One region of the Stappia sp. genome, then DNA from elsewhere that is predicted to be linked to it. Evidence: predicted binding sites of a transcription regulator. Region 1 holds the regulator's gene; each other region holds the start of a gene.
What was found. The regulator PhoB, encoded in region 1, activates phosphate uptake and scavenging genes when phosphate is short. The targets are predictions, from matches to a motif close to TGTCATNNANCTGTCAT.
Positions count from the first base shown of each region.

Region 2: a site for PhoB is predicted at 3,515-3,531, ahead of ABL312_RS15230 (DUF465 domain-containing protein). Genes of this name have one in related genera too.
Region 3: a site for PhoB is predicted at 2,602-2,618, ahead of ABL312_RS08075 (PhoX family phosphatase). Genes of this name have one in related genera too.

Region 1 is NZ_CP157793.1:511,907-516,855, forward strand. Features, by position in the region: gene pstA (phosphate ABC transporter permease PstA) at 1-235, shown strand, start outside; gene pstB (phosphate ABC transporter ATP-binding protein PstB) at 299-1,060, shown strand; gene phoU (phosphate signaling complex protein PhoU) at 1,122-1,826, shown strand; gene phoB (phosphate regulon transcriptional regulator PhoB) at 1,868-2,566, shown strand; gene ABL312_RS02345 (GcrA family cell cycle regulator) at 2,832-3,362, opposite strand; gene ABL312_RS02350 (aspartate aminotransferase family protein) at 3,939-4,949, shown strand, end outside.
Region 2 is NZ_CP157793.1:3,410,986-3,415,934, forward strand. Features, by position in the region: gene ABL312_RS15215 (propionyl-CoA synthetase) at 1-237, opposite strand, end outside; gene ABL312_RS15220 (sulfite exporter TauE/SafE family protein) at 604-1,368, shown strand; gene ABL312_RS15225 (acyl-CoA synthetase) at 1,480-3,117, shown strand; gene ABL312_RS15230 (DUF465 domain-containing protein) at 3,307-3,486, opposite strand; gene ABL312_RS15235 (DUF465 domain-containing protein) at 3,765-3,986, shown strand; gene purE (5-(carboxyamino)imidazole ribonucleotide mutase) at 4,167-4,664, shown strand; gene ABL312_RS15245 (5-(carboxyamino)imidazole ribonucleotide synthase) at 4,779-4,949, shown strand, end outside.
Region 3 is NZ_CP157793.1:1,841,596-1,846,544, reverse strand. Features, by position in the region: gene ABL312_RS08080 (replicative DNA helicase) at 1-219, opposite strand, end outside; gene ABL312_RS08075 (PhoX family phosphatase) at 427-2,439, opposite strand; gene ugpB (sn-glycerol-3-phosphate ABC transporter substrate-binding protein UgpB) at 2,943-4,262, shown strand; gene ugpA (sn-glycerol-3-phosphate ABC transporter permease UgpA) at 4,391-4,949, shown strand, end outside.

The sequences.
Region 1 (4,949 bases):
GCTGCTGCTGATCGGTATGGTGGGCTTTGTCGCCCGCGGGTATCCGGACGGCTTCATCGCGGGCTTCACCGATCCGAACTCCGCGATGCCGGCGCAGATCTACACCTGGGCCGCGCGCGCCGACTTCGCCTTTTACGAAAAGGCGTGGGGCGGCATCATCGTCTTGTTGTTGTTCCTGATGACCATGAACATCCTGGCCATCATTCTCCGCCGCCGGTTCGAGCGTCGTTGGTAATCGCCGCGGGCGAGGAAGGATAAAGCCATGAACGAAATGCCTGTTGTGAAGGAAGCCGTTCAAATGAAAGAGCCCAAGATCGCGGCCAGGAACGTCCAGGTCTTTTACGGGGACACCCAGGCCATCAAGGACGTGACGCTCGACATCGCCGATCGCACCGTGACGTCCTTCATCGGACCGTCGGGCTGCGGCAAGTCGACCTTCCTGCGCGTCCTCAACCGGATGAACGACACCATCGACATCTGTCGGGTGGTCGGCGACATCCGCATCGACGGGGAAGACATCTACGATCCCAAGGTCGATCCGGTGCAGCTGCGCGCCAAGGTCGGCATGGTGTTCCAGAAGCCGAACCCGTTCCCCAAGTCGATCTACGACAACATCGCCTACGGCCCGCGCATCCACGGGCTTGCGCGCAACAAGAGCGAGCTCGACGACATCGTCGCCTCCAGCCTTCAGAAGGCGGGCCTCTATGAAGAAGTGAAGGATCGTCTGGAGGAACCGGGCACGGGTCTGTCGGGCGGTCAGCAGCAGCGCCTGTGCATCGCGCGCGCCATCGCGGTGAGCCCCGAGGTGATCCTGATGGACGAGCCGTGCTCCGCGCTCGACCCGATCGCCACGGCGAAGATCGAGGAACTGATCGACGAGTTGCGCGAAAACTACACGATCGTCATCGTGACGCACTCCATGCAGCAGGCGGCGCGCGTGTCGCAGCGCACCGCCTTCTTCCACCTCGGCAATCTGGTCGAGGAAGGGGAGACGAAGGAGATCTTCACGAACCCGCACGACAAGCGCACCCAGGACTACATCACCGGCCGCTTCGGCTGAGGACGCATACCGCGACGTCCGGCGCCGGGACAAGATCCGCGCGCTGTCTAGGAGTTATAAAATGCCTGATCATACAGTGACGTCCTTCGACGATGAGCTGAAAGCCGTTGCCGGCCGCGTGTCGGAAATGGGCGGGCTCACCGAAGTCATGCTGTCCGACGCGATTTCCGCGCTGGTGCGCATGGACAAGGATCTCGCCCGCCGGGTCATTTCCACCGACCGGCGCGTCGACCTTCTGCAGCACGAGGTCGAGGAGCAGACCATTCTGCTGATCGCCCGCCGTCAGCCGGTGGCGCAGGACCTGCGCGACGTGGTCGCCGCCATGCGCATCTGCAACGATCTGGAGCGGGTCGGCGATCTGGCCAAGAACGTCGCCAAGCGCGTCATCGCCATCGAAGGCGCCTTCGACAGCAAGAAATTCGCGCAAGGCGTCGAGCATTTGAGCGAGCTGGCGCAGCAGCAGATGAAGACCGTGCTCGATGCCTATGCCAATCGCGACGACGAAGCCGCCCAGACGGTGCGCGACCGCGACGACGAGATCGACGCGCTCTACACCTCGATCTTCCGCGAATTGCTCACCTACATGATGGAAGACCCGCGCCAGATCACCATGTGCGCGCATCTTCTGTTCTGCGCCAAGAACATCGAGCGCATCGGCGACCACTCCACCAACATCGCGGAAAACGTCATCTACATGGTGACGGGCACCCAGCCGATGGACGAGCGGCCGAAGGTCGACGAGACGAGCGTCGGCGCCGCGTCCTGACGCGGCCGCCATTGGACCTGGCGAGACAAGGGTAGATACGCATGCCGAAGGTTCTTGTTGTCGAGGACGAGGAACCTCTCATCCTGCTGCTGCGCTACAACCTCGAGGCGGAAGGCTATACCGTCGAGACCTGCACGCGCGGCGACGAGGCGGAACTGTTGCTGCGCGAAAGCCAGCCCGATCTTCTGCTTCTCGACTGGATGCTGCCAGGCCTGTCCGGCATCGAGCTGTGCCGTCGTCTGCGCTCGCGCAGCGAAACGGAGCGGCTGCCGGTGATCATGCTCACCGCGCGCGGCGAGGAGCAGGAGCGCATTCGCGGGCTGGCGACCGGGGCCGACGATTATGTCGTGAAACCCTTCTCCATCCCCGAGCTCATGGCGCGGGTGCGCGCCATGTTGCGCCGGGCGAAGCCCGAGGTCGTGTCCTCGCTTCTGCGGGCGGGCGATCTGGAGCTCGACCGCGAGACCCACCGGGTGCGCCGCGCGGGCCGCGAGATCCATCTCGGGCCCACGGAGTTCCGCCTGCTTGAGTTCCTGATGACGTCGCCCGGCCGGGTGTTCTCGCGCGAGCAGCTGCTCGACGGCGTGTGGGGCCATGACGTCTATGTCGACGAGCGCACGGTGGACGTCCACGTCGGCCGGCTGCGCAAGGCGATCAATCGGGGGCGGATGATGGATCCGATCCGCACCGTGCGCGGCGCGGGCTACGCCTTCAACGACCAGTTCGCCGCCGCGTCCTGATCGCGAACGCGCGCTGTCCATTCGGCAAGGACACGCGCGTTCGCGACGACGATCCGGACAACACTATCCGGACAACACCAAAAAGGGCGCCGCGCGGCGCCCTCAGACTGCTGACAAAGCCTTGCAAGGTCGTCATCCCGGGCGCCGCGAAGCGGAGATCCGGGATCGGAGAGGCAGGGAGCCCGCTTGGGGCCCTTTTTCAAATCCCGATCCGGCCGTCCTGAAACCGGCCCTCCTGGCGGCTCGCACCGCGCCGAGGGCGCCGTCAGCCGGCGGCGGCCTTGGAGCGGTCGCGGCGCCGGTCGGTCGCCGGCTGATAGGCCATGCGGCAATGATACGGGCAGTAGGGAACGCCCGGATTGGACGCGTGACCGCAGAAGTGGAAATCCTTGCTGGTCGGATCGCCGATCGGCCATTTGCAGGTGCGCTCGGTGAGCGTCAGGATGGTGGCGCGCTTGGCGATGGGCACGAGTTCCGCGACCGGCTTTTCCTCGGGCTTGGCCTGGGGCGCGGGCGCCGTCTCGGCCTTGAGCGCGGTCGCGCCGACGCTCTGCGGCATGCTCTCGGGCGCGGTCGTCGGCGTCTGGCTGTCGTTGGCGGCCGTCTTCGCCGTCTTGCGGCTCTTGGCGTTGCCGGCGACGGCGGTCTTCGCCCGCCCCGAAAGCCCGAGCCTGTGAACCTTGCCGATGACGGCATTGCGTGTCACGCCGCCGAGCTCCCCGGCGATCTGGCTGGCGCTCAGTCCGTCACCCCAGAGCTTCTTCAACAGCTCGACACGTTCGCTTGTCCAGGACATGCGCCACACTCCGTCTTGGTTCGGGACCTGACATCTGGTTAACGGCCGGTTACCGGCCCGCTCCTACGGGCACTCCGCTGATCGCCGGATTTTGGGGCGAAAGTGAGTCATGCACACGAGATGTCGTATTTCTTGACTGAGAAACTACAATATGCCGCGTTTTTTCTGCAAGTCATCGGCCCGATTCACCTGGGGATTGCGGCGGTTTTCCCCAAAAAAGGCTGCTTGCTGACTCAAGGGCGCAGGATGCGGGACCTGCCTATTCGATTGACTTTCTCAGGTCCGCGCGGTGTATAACGGCGCAAGTTGCCGTGCCGCCTCTTTCGGGCGGCACATATGTTTTGGGGCGTGTTTGGTCTGTTTTGGGGCGTGTTTGGTCGGCGGAGTGTCCTGCCAGGGGGATGCGGTGCGGCGTCCGGCGGGTCGGTCCGCGACGAGGATCTCGAGACGATCACGATACGCGAGACGATCACGATTGATGCCCGGCCCGCACGCGGGTCGGCCCGCGCGACGGCCGGTCGGTAGGGTCCGCAGGAGCGGCCGGTCATGGGCGTGGCGGACAGGAGCGAGGCGGATATGGCGGAGTCATCTCTCTATCGGACCTACAACCGTGCGGACCTGGAGTTCGCCCGCGGGGAAGGTGTGTGGCTGGAGACCACCGACGGCCGCCGTTTCCTCGATTGCGCCGCCGGCATCGCGGTCAACTCCCTCGGCCACAGCCATCCGCATCTGGTCGCCGCGCTCAAGGCGCAGGCGGACAAGCTGTGGCATGTGTCCAACCTCTATGCCATCGAGGGGCAGGAGCGTTTCGCGCAGCGGCTGTGCGAGGCGACCTTCGCGGACAAGGTGTTCTGTACCAACTCCGGCGCCGAGGCGCTGGAATGCGCGATCAAGACCGCGCGGCGGTACTTCTATGTCAGGGGCGAGCCGGAGCGCGTGACCATCGTCACCATCGAAGGCGCGTTTCACGGCCGCACGCTGGCGACCATCGCGGCCGGCGGGCAGGAAAAATATCTGGAAGGCTTCGGGCCGAAGGCGCCCGGCTTCGTGCAGGTGCCCTTCGGCGATCATGACGCGCTGCGGGCCGCCATCGACGAGACGACGGCGGCGATCCTGGTCGAGCCGATCCAGGGCGAGGGCGGCATCCGGCCGCTGCCGACCGAGTGCCTGCGCGGGCTGCGTGCGCTCTGCGACGAGGCCGGCATCCTGCTGATCTTCGACGAGGTGCAGACCGGCGTCGGGCGCACCGGCAAGCTCTTCGCGCACGAATGGGCCGGCATCGCGCCGGACATCATGGCGATCGCCAAGGGCATCGGCGGCGGCTTTCCGCTTGGCGCCTGCCTGGCCACCGAGGAGGCGGCCGCCGGCATGGTCGCGGGCACGCATGGAACGACCTACGGCGGCAATCCGCTGGCCATGGCGGTCGGCAATGCGGTGCTCGACGTGATCCTGGCCGAGGGCTTTCTGGAAGAGGTTCAGGCCAAGGGTCTGAAGCTGAAGCAGGCGCTCGCCGGCGTGGTCGACGCGCATCCCGCGATCTTCGAGGAGGTTCGGGGCAAGGGGCTGATGCTTGGCCTCAAGTGCCGC
Region 2 (4,949 bases), 1.8 Mb from region 1:
CGGGCTGTCGTAGATGATCGCCGGCTGACCCGGGCGGCCGCGCTCCACATGCCGGTCGAGGCAATTGTAACAGGTGTTGCATTCCGCCCCGGCGAACCATTGACCGTAGCCGCCAAGGCTAGCGTCGAACACCGTGTCCCAGGGCTTGATCCAGTCGATCTCGGCCGCCGCGCTGGCCCAGAACCCTTCCGGATCGCGTTTCCAGCCCTCGTAGACCTCATGGTAGCGGCTTGCCATCGATACGCTCCTCCCTGACGGCCGGAGCGGCGCGGGGAAGCCTGCGGGCCTTTCGCGCACCGTCCCGGATCGCTGTCGCTTTTGGTCAGCGTATCTGCCGCCAGCGACGCGCGAAAGGCAAGATCGGCGGCGTAAGACATTCGGCGGATGGGGGAGTTGCGTAGGCAGATCGTCGGGAGGCTTCGCGGGAAACCGCGGCTGCGCAGGCCGTCCCGGGCGCGCGCTCCGCAGGCGGGCTCGACGCGGCCGCGCGACGGCCCTAAACAGAAAGCCATGCGGCGCATCGTGCCGCCGCACCCGCCCGCGCCGCCGTGCCAACACCTCTTTGCCAACCGCCCGCGCCTCTTGCCAAGAGAAAGCCCTGCCGTGCTTCCGATCGCCGATCCGGTCTTCTATGCCTTCGCCGTTCCGGCCGTGCTCGTGGTCGGCCTTGCCAAGGGCGGTTTCGCGGGGCCTCTGGGGCTGCTCGGCGTGCCGCTGATGGCGCTGGTGATCCCCCCGGTTCAGGCGGCCGCCATCATGTTGCCGATCCTGATCGCGATGGACATGGCCGGGCTTGCCGCCTATCGCAAGAGCTTCGACACGAAGAGCCTCGCGATCCTTCTGCCCGGCGCGCTGGTGGGGATCGGGATCGGCTATCTCACCGCCGCGCAGGTGTCGGACGCCCATGTGCGGCTGCTGGTCGGTCTGGTCGCGATCCTCTTCGCGGCGAACGCCGCCCTCGGCGGCGCCTTCCACGGCGCGCCGCGCCCGCACCGACCCTGGGCCGGGCGCTTCTGGGGCGCGATATCCGGCTTCACCAGTTTCGTCAGCCATGCCGGCGGGCCGCCGTTCCAGTTCTACATGCTGCCGCTCCGGCTCGATCCGGTACGTTTCGCCGGCACGGCCGTCGTCTTTTTCACCACCGTCAACGCGGTGAAACTCGTGCCCTACACCGCGCTCGGCCAGTTCGACACGCGCAACCTCGCCACTTCCGCCGTGCTGCTGCCGCTCGCCCCGCTCGCCACCTTCGCCGGCGTGTGGCTGGTGAAACACGTCGACGCCTCCGTCTTCTACAAGATCACCTATGCCGCCGTCGGGCTGATCGGGCTGAAACTCCTGTGGGACGGGGTCGCCGGCATCCTGGCGTGAGCGGGTCGCGGTTCGCCGCGCCGCCGGGCGATCCGGGCATTGATCGCCTGCGGCTTTGCCGCTTTGATGGTGCGCCGCCGCGCGGCGCACCCGTTGACACTGGAGGACCTCATGGCCGAGACCGGCAGCCCCTACATGCGCGATCTGGACAAGACGCAGGCCAACTACACGCCCCTGTCGCCGTTGAGCTTCCTGGCGCGGGCGGCGAGCGTCTTTCCCGAACACACGGCGATCGTGCACGGCCGCCAGCGCACCTCCTACGCGGACTTCTACGCCCGCAGCCGGCGACTCGCCTCCGCGCTGCGCCAGCGCGGCATCGGCAAGAACGACACGGTGACGGTGATGCTCTCCAACACCCCGCCGATGCTCGAGGCCCACTACGGCGTGCCCATGGCCGGCGCCGTGCTGCATTCGCTCAACACACGGCTCGACGCGGCGATCATCGCCTTCCAGCTCGACCACGCCGAAAGCAAGGTGGTGATCACCGACCGCGAATATGCCTCCGTCATGAAGGAAGCGCTGGCGCTGGCCAGCGTCGATCCGCTCGTCGTCGACTATGACGATCCCGAGTTTGCCCAGGACGGCGCGCGGCTCGGCACGCTCGACTACGAGGCCCTCCTGGCCGAGGGCGATCCGGAGTTCGCCTGGGCCCTGCCGGAGGACGAGTGGGACGCGATCTCGCTGAATTACACCTCGGGCACCACCGGAAACCCCAAGGGCGTGGTCTACCACCATCGCGGCGCCTATCTGCTGGCGCAGGCCAACATTCTCACCGCCTCCATGGGCAAGCATCCCGTCTATCTGTGGACGCTGCCGATGTTCCACTGCAACGGCTGGTGCTTTCCCTGGTCGCTGTCGGTGGTCGCGGGCACCCATGTCTGCCTGCGCTGGGTGCGCCAGAAGCCGATCTGGGACGCGCTCGCCGACGAGGGCGTCACCCATCTGTGCGGCGCGCCGGTGGTCATGTCGACGATCCTCAACACGCCCGACGCCGACAAGCGCGACCTCGCGGGCCGCGCGGTCGAGTTCTTCACCGCCGCCGCGCCGCCGCCCGAGGCGGTGCTCGCCGCGATGAAGGACGCGGGCTTCAACGTCACCCATCTCTACGGGCTGACGGAGGTCTATGGCCCCGCCGTCGTCAACGAATGGAAGGCGGACTGGGACGGGCTGGCCGGTGCCGACCAGGCCGCCCTCAAGGCGCGTCAGGGCGTGCGCTATGTGGCGCTCGACGGGCTCACCGTGATGGACCCCGAGACCATGACGCCGGTGCCGGCCGACGGGGAGACGCTCGGCGAGGTCATGTTCCGCGGCAACGTGGTGATGAAGGGCTATCTGAAGAACCCGGACGCGACGGCCAAGGCCTTCGCCGGCGGCTGGTTCCATTCCGGCGATCTCGGCGTGCTGCACCCCGACGGCTACATCCAGCTCAAGGACCGCTCCAAGGACATAATCATCTCCGGCGGCGAGAACATCTCCTCCATCGAGGTGGAGGATGTGCTGTTCAAGCACCCGGACGTGATCGCCGCCGCCGTCGTCGCCAAGCCGGACGACAAGTGGGGCGAAACGCCCTGCGCCTTCGTCGAGACGCGGGCAGGCACCGCGGTGAGCGCGGACGATCTGATCGCCTTCTGCCGCGAGCGCCTCGCCCACTTCAAGGCCCCGCGCCATGTGGTCTTCACCGACCTGCCCAAGACCTCCACGGGGAAGATCCAGAAGTTCGTCCTGCGCGAGCGCGCCCGGGAGATGTGAGCGCGCAAGGCGCGCGGGCATGAAACGACGAAAGCCGCGGCAGGGGCCGCGGCTTTCATGTGTCGGGTTCCGACTGTCGTGTCGAACTGTCGTCTCAAGCAGTGCGGATCATGGCAGGGCCGCGCATGTCGCTGACGGCCGTGTCGATCCGCGCCGGGCTCCGTATACCGGATCCCGCAGAATCGGATCTCAGTGTACGGTTTCGGACGTTCTCAGCCGTTCGATCTCGTCCTTGAGCTGAAGTTTCTGACGCTTGAGGGAGGCGATTTCAAGCGAGTCCGCGCTGGGGTGACGCCGGGCGTCTTCCAGCTTGCGCTCCAGGTCCGAGTGGCGTTTCTGCAACTCGACGAGATGCGACTGAAGGGACATGGATAACCTCCTTGCCTATGCGCTTTCGACAACAGGAGTGTGACACACAGCCCCCCGCCTGTCGAACGATTCCGACCGGAATCGACCGCCCGAAACCGGCGGATTTCCGCGAAAACACCCCCATGCGACGGTGTGTCCGGGCGCGCCCTGCACGCTCTGCACGAGATCCCGGGCGGTCGCCTCTTGCCCCCTACCGTTTCGCCGCCCCGCGCGGTATCCTCGCCGGGCAGCGATGGACCGGGGGCCGTACGTCCCGGGCGCGGCATAAGGAGCAGGGAATGGATTCCGGACTGAACGGCGGCGACGACGAGAAAGCCGTTCGCATGGAACTGGCGCGGCTGCGCCAGGAGCACCGCGATCTCGATAGCGCAATCGATGCCATGAGCGAGTCCGGCCGCGCGGACGCCTTGCAGATCCAGCGCCTCAAGAAGAAGAAGCTCGCGCTCAAGGACCGGATCGCGACGCTGGAGGACAAGCTGCTTCCCGATATCATCGCCTGACGCCTGTGCCCGACGCCATGGCCCGACGGGATCACCCGGTAGTATGGTGCGCTATCCGCGCCGGACAGCGGCCGCCGCGGTTGCGCCGGCGGGCAGGCCGCCTATAGTGCATCCCCTTCCGGCGGCCCACCCCGTGGTGGCCGCTTCCCTCGTTCCCAGGCGCAAGGACCCCTGAGGCGCATGACCACCGACACGCCGCTTGTGGCGATCATCATGGGCAGTCAGTCCGACTGGCCCACCATGAAACACGCTGCCGACACGCTGGCGGCGCTGGAGATCGCGCATGAGGCGCGCATCGTCTCCGCGCATCGCACGCCCGAGCGGCTCTACGATTTCGCCAGGGGCGCGCGCGATGCGGGCGTCAAGGTGGTGATCGCCGGCGCCGGCGGCGCGGCGCATCTGCCCGGCATGACCGCCTCCATGACGCCGCTGCCGGTCTTCGGCGTGCCGATCGAGTCGCGCACCCTCAAGGGCGAGGACAGCCTGCTGTCGATCGTGCAGATGCCGGCCGGCATCCCCGTCGGCACGCTGGCCATCGGGCGGGCCGGGGCGGTCAACGCCGCGCTGATGGCGGCGGCCGTTCTGGCGCTGAACGATCCCGCCCTTGCCGACCGGCTCGACGCCTGGCGCGCGCGCCAGAGCGCGGCGGTCGCCGAGCGCCCCGTCGACGAGGCCTGACCGCCCGCGACCCGGCCAAGACCTTTCGCGGCGCAGGCGACCGGCGCCGCAGCCCCCGAGCAGCCCCCAGACGACCGCCACGAGACCCGCCACGAGACCCGCCACGAGACCCGCATGACCCGCTCCCGCGACTTCACCCCGCTCGTTCCGGGCGAGACGATCGGCATTCTCGGCGGCGGCCAGCTCGGCCGCATGCTGGCGCTCGCCGCCGCCCCGCTCGGTCTCAAGACGCATGTCTTCTGCCCCGATCCGGCAAGCCCCGCCTTCGAGGTCGCGGCCGCGCGC
Region 3 (4,949 bases), 1.3 Mb from region 1:
GGCGACCTTGCCCGCGCGGATCAACTGGCCGGCCTTCTCGTAGATCTCGCGGTGCGGCTCGATGAAGAAATGCGCGGCCTCGAGGAAATCCGAGACCCGGTAATAGGTCTCGTTGTTGACGATGATCGCGCCGAGCAGCTGCCGTTCGGCCTCCGCGTTGTGCGGCGCGACGCGCATCGTCGCGGCCGTCTGATCGTTCGCCGCTGCCGTTCCCTTCATATCCCGTCCCCTCGTGAGCCCCCTGTGTTAGCGGAAGCGGGGCGCAACATACAAGGGAAAGGGAGAGGCGATTTCGCGGCCGTGAATCCTCGGGATAATCCGTGAATCGACTTGACGCTGACACCACTGGGGAAATGTGCCGGCAAATGAAAAACCCCCGCCGGCGAAGCGGCGGGGGCGTGATTTCGCGGGGGTCTTTCGCCGGCGTCAGACGCCGATCTTGCCGCCGTCGGTGCGCGTCACCACGACCACGGAGGGGCGCGGCGGCATGCCGTCGGTGAAGTCCGGCCAGCGGGTCGCCGGATCCTCGAAGGTGGACTCGCGCTCGAAGCCCTTGAAGTTCTTCGTCCCGTCCGTGCCCGGATGCTGGACCGCCAGGAACAGCGTCGTCTGGTCCTGGGTGAAATACGGGCCGCAGAGCTCGCCGCCGACAGGGCAGCGGAAGAAGAGCTTGGACGAGCCGCGCAGCTCGCCTTCGGTCTCGACCGCGTAGAGGCCGTCCGACTTGCCGGTCTTCGCCCAGTTCGAGCCCTGGTCGGTGGAGACCCACAGCCGGCCGTCGGCGTCGATCGCGCAATTGTCGGGGGAGGCGAACCAGCCGTGCTCGGAGGTTTCCGGACCCCACTGGGCGCCCACGTCCGCGACCGCCGGATCGCCGCATTTCACCAGGATGTTCCAGGCGAAGGTGGTGGCGCCATGGTCGCCGTCCGGCGCGATCATTTCCACGATGTGACCGAAGGCATTGTCGGCGCGCGGATTGGCGGCGTCCTCCTGGCCCGGCTTGCGGCGGGTGTTGTTGGTCAGCATCATGTAGACCTTGCCGTCGGGACCCGGCTGGACGTCCTCGGGCCGGTCCATCGGCGTCGCGCCGAGCGCGTCGGCGGCGAGGCGCGTGTCGATCAGCACGTCGGCCTGGCTGGCGAAGCCGTTTTCCGCCGTCAGCGGACCCTCGCCATGCACCAGCGGCAGCCACTCGAGCCGGCCGTCCTCGTGGAACTTGCCGACGTAGAGCGTGCCCTCCGACAGGAGCTTCATGTTCGCCGCGCGGTCGTCGGAGACGGTGCCGGCGGAGACGAACTTGTAGACATAGTCGAAGCGGGCGTCGTCGCCGGAGTAGAGCACCACGCGTCCGTCGGAATTGACGATCGATTCCGCGCCCTCGTGGCGGAAGCGCCCGAGCGCGGTATGCTTGACAGGCGTGGAGGCCGGATCCATCGGATCGACCTCGACGATCCAGCCGAAGCGGTTCACCTCGTTCGGCTCCGTGTCGAGGTTGAAGCGGTCGTGGTGCTGGCCCCAATTGTACCAGCGGCCCGGCGCGCCATAGCGCTTGAGGCTCGCCGCATCCGCCCCCTCGAGGACCGGGTTGCCGTCGGCATCCAGCTTGTCGGTCCAGAAGTAGCCGTGGAAGTTCTCCTCGGCCATCAGATAGGTGCCCCAGGGCGTGATGCCGCCGGCGCAATTGTTGATGGTGCCGATCACCGTCATGCCGTCCGGATCGGCCGAGGTCTTCAGCCGGTCGTGGCCGGCGGCGGGGCCGGAGAAGGTCATCTCGGTGTCGAGCGCGCTGATGCGGCGGTTGTACCGGCTGTCGCGAACCACGGCCCACTTGCCGTCGGCGCCGCGCGCGATCTCGAAGATCGAACCGCCGTGGGCGGCCATCTCGATGTCGACGAGCGCCCTGGTCATGTCGGCGAAGCCCTTGTTGTCCTGCCGGCCGATGCCGGGGAACATGACTTCCTCGTTGGTGTACTCGTGGTTCACGCAGAGCAGGCCGCGCGAGCCGTCCTCGGCGAGCGGCACGAAGCCGACATAGTCGTTGTTGTAGCCGAAGCGCTTGAGCTGGTCCTCGGCGCTCTGGTTCCGCGGGTCGAAGTCGGCCACATCGGCGAAGATCGGGTCGCCCCAGCGGATCAGCACGTCGGCATTGTAGCCCTCGGCGATGTGGTGGGTCTCGTCGTTGCCGCTTTCCAGCTCGGTGAAGGAAAACGACGGCATGGCCGCGCGCGCCTGGGTCGCGGCGGTGAGCGCCGTGGTGCCAAACAGCGCGGTGACCGCGGTCACGCCGAGCGCGCCGCGCAGGACGTCGCGGCGGCCGTAGCGGCGATTGACAATATCGCCGAAGGTATCGGCCTCTTTCGGGCTCAGGACCTTGTTGTCGGCTTCCTCGAACGCCTCGGCCTTGTTGCCGAACCCATCATCCTTGAAAATCTTGTCCATGGCGGAAGTCTCCCTCGAACGCCCCTTAACGGGCGTGTTTTGATTTGGGGGCGCGGGGGACGCATTCAATATCCGCGATGGCGATTTTCTCAAAAAATATTCTGAAAAATCATGAACTTAATCGGCATTTCAGTAGCCGAATACATGATCATACAGGGGTTCCGTCATAGAATTGTGACGGTTGTGGGCCCGGTGTCTGCCCGCGAGGGTTCCCGCTGCCGAAGAGGCGAAGCCCCCCATTGCCGGGGGCGGCAGGCGCACGCCTTGCGCCTTTTCGCGCGGCCTTGGAACGCCGCGCCCGGACGGGGACACGGGCACGCCGCGCAAGGGGTTGCGATCGTCACCGAAGTGTCGCTTAATGTTCATGTGAGCGACACAGATCGTTCATATGAAAAAATTACGAAATGCGGGGTAACGCGTAAGCTGCGGTCCTCTCCGGGCCGCGTGCACACGGATCTCAACCGCATGTCGAGCCTGCGTTCGACCTAGGGAGCAAGCAGACGATGTCCTATCGCAAGACACTCACGGGCGTTCTCGCCGCCACCATGCTGGCCGGCAGCGCCTCGGTTTCCTTCGCCGCCACCGAGATCCAGTGGTGGCATGCCTTCACCGGCCGTCTGGGCGAGTTGCTCAACGAGCAGGTGGAGAAGTTCAACGCCTCGCAGGACCAGTACGTGGTCGTGGCCTCGCACAAGGGCAACTACTCCGAGACGCTGAACGCCGGCATCGCCGCCTTCCGCGCCGGCGAGCAGCCGCACATCCTTCAGGTCTTCGAGGTCGGCACCGCGACGATGATGGCCGCCGAAGGCGCGATCAAGCCGGTCTACCAGCTGATGGAAGAGACGGGTAAGCCGTTCGATCCCAGCGCCTATCTGGCGGCGGTCGCGGGCTATTACACCACGACCGAGGGCGAGATGCTGTCGCTGCCCTACAATTCCTCCACGCCGGTTCTCTACGTGAACCGCGACGCGCTGGAAGGGGCCGGCCTCGACCCGGACATGGACCTGTCCACCTGGGAGCAGGTCGGCGAGGCGCTGACGGCGCTCAAGGAGGCCGGCTCCACCTGTCCGCTGACCACCGCCTGGCAGAGCTGGGTGCATCTGGAGAACCTCTCCGCCTACCACAATGTGCCCTTCGCCACGCAGGAGAACGGCTTCGGCGGCGTGAACACCGAGCTGTCGCTGAACGGTCCGGTGCAGGTCGCGCATATCTCGGCCATGGGCGAGTGGGCGCAGGACGGCAAGTTCATCTACTCCGGCCGTCGCAACGAGGGCGGGGCGCGGTTCCGCTCCGGCGAATGCGCGCTGTTCACCGAATCCTCCGCCGGCTACGCCGGCGTGAAGGCGGAAGCCGAGTTCGACTTCCAGATCCGTCCGCTTCCCTATTGGGCATCGGTCGAGGGCGCGCCGCAGAACACCATCATCGGCGGCGCCTCGCTGTGGGTCATGACCGGTCATGAGGACGAGGAATATGCCGGCGTGGCGGAATTCCTGAACTTCCTGTCGTCCTCCGACATCCAGGCCAAGTGGCACCAGGACACCGGCTATCTGCCGATCACCATGGCCGCCTACGAGCAGACCAAGGCCTCGGGCTTCTACGACGAGAACCCCGGCACCGACATCGCCATCCTCCAGATGACCGGCAAGGCGCCGACGGCCAACTCCAAGGGCCTGCGTCTGGGCAGCTTCGACCAGATCCGCGGCATCATCGACGAGGAACTGGAAGGCGTCTGGGCGGGCGACAAGTCGGCCCAGGACGCGCTCGACAGCGCCAAGGCGCGTGGCGACCAGCTGCTGCGCCGCTTCGAGCAGGCCAACCGCTGATCGCGGCAAGCGCGGACGGGGCCAGCCCCGTCCGCAGGCCCCGCGCGGACGCGCGGTCCGGAACTCCCTGTCCGGGCCGTTCGTCTGCGTGAGGCCTTCCGTTTCCTTCGACCCCGGCCTTCCGCGACATGCAAAAACGCGTCGTTTTCAACAATCGCCTGCTGCCCTATCTGCTGCTCGCGCCGCAGATCCTGGTGACCCTGGTGTTCTTCTTCTGGCCGGCGGGTCAGGCGATCTATCAATCCGCCTATATTCCCGATCCTTTCGGGTTGAAGTCGCAATTCGTCGGCTGGGGCAATTTCGAGTTCCTGCTGAGCGATCCCTTCTATCTCGCCTCCTTCAAGACCACGGTGATCTTTTCCAGCCTCGTGACGGCCGCCTCCATGGGCATGGCGCTGTGGCTCGCGGTGATGGCCGACCGGGTGATCAAGGGATCGACGGCCTACAAGACGCTGCTGGTGTGGCCCTATGCGGTGGCGCCGGCCGTTGCCGGCGTGCTGTGGCTGTTCATGTTCAACCCCAATGTCGGGCTCGTCGCCTGGTACCTGAGCGCGCTGGGCTATGACTGGAACCACGTGCTCAACGACGGCGAGGCGATGGGGCTCGTCGTCGCCGCGTCGGCCTGGCGGCAGATCAGCTACAATTTCCTGTTCTTCCTGGCCGGGCTGCAGGCGATCCCCAAGAGCG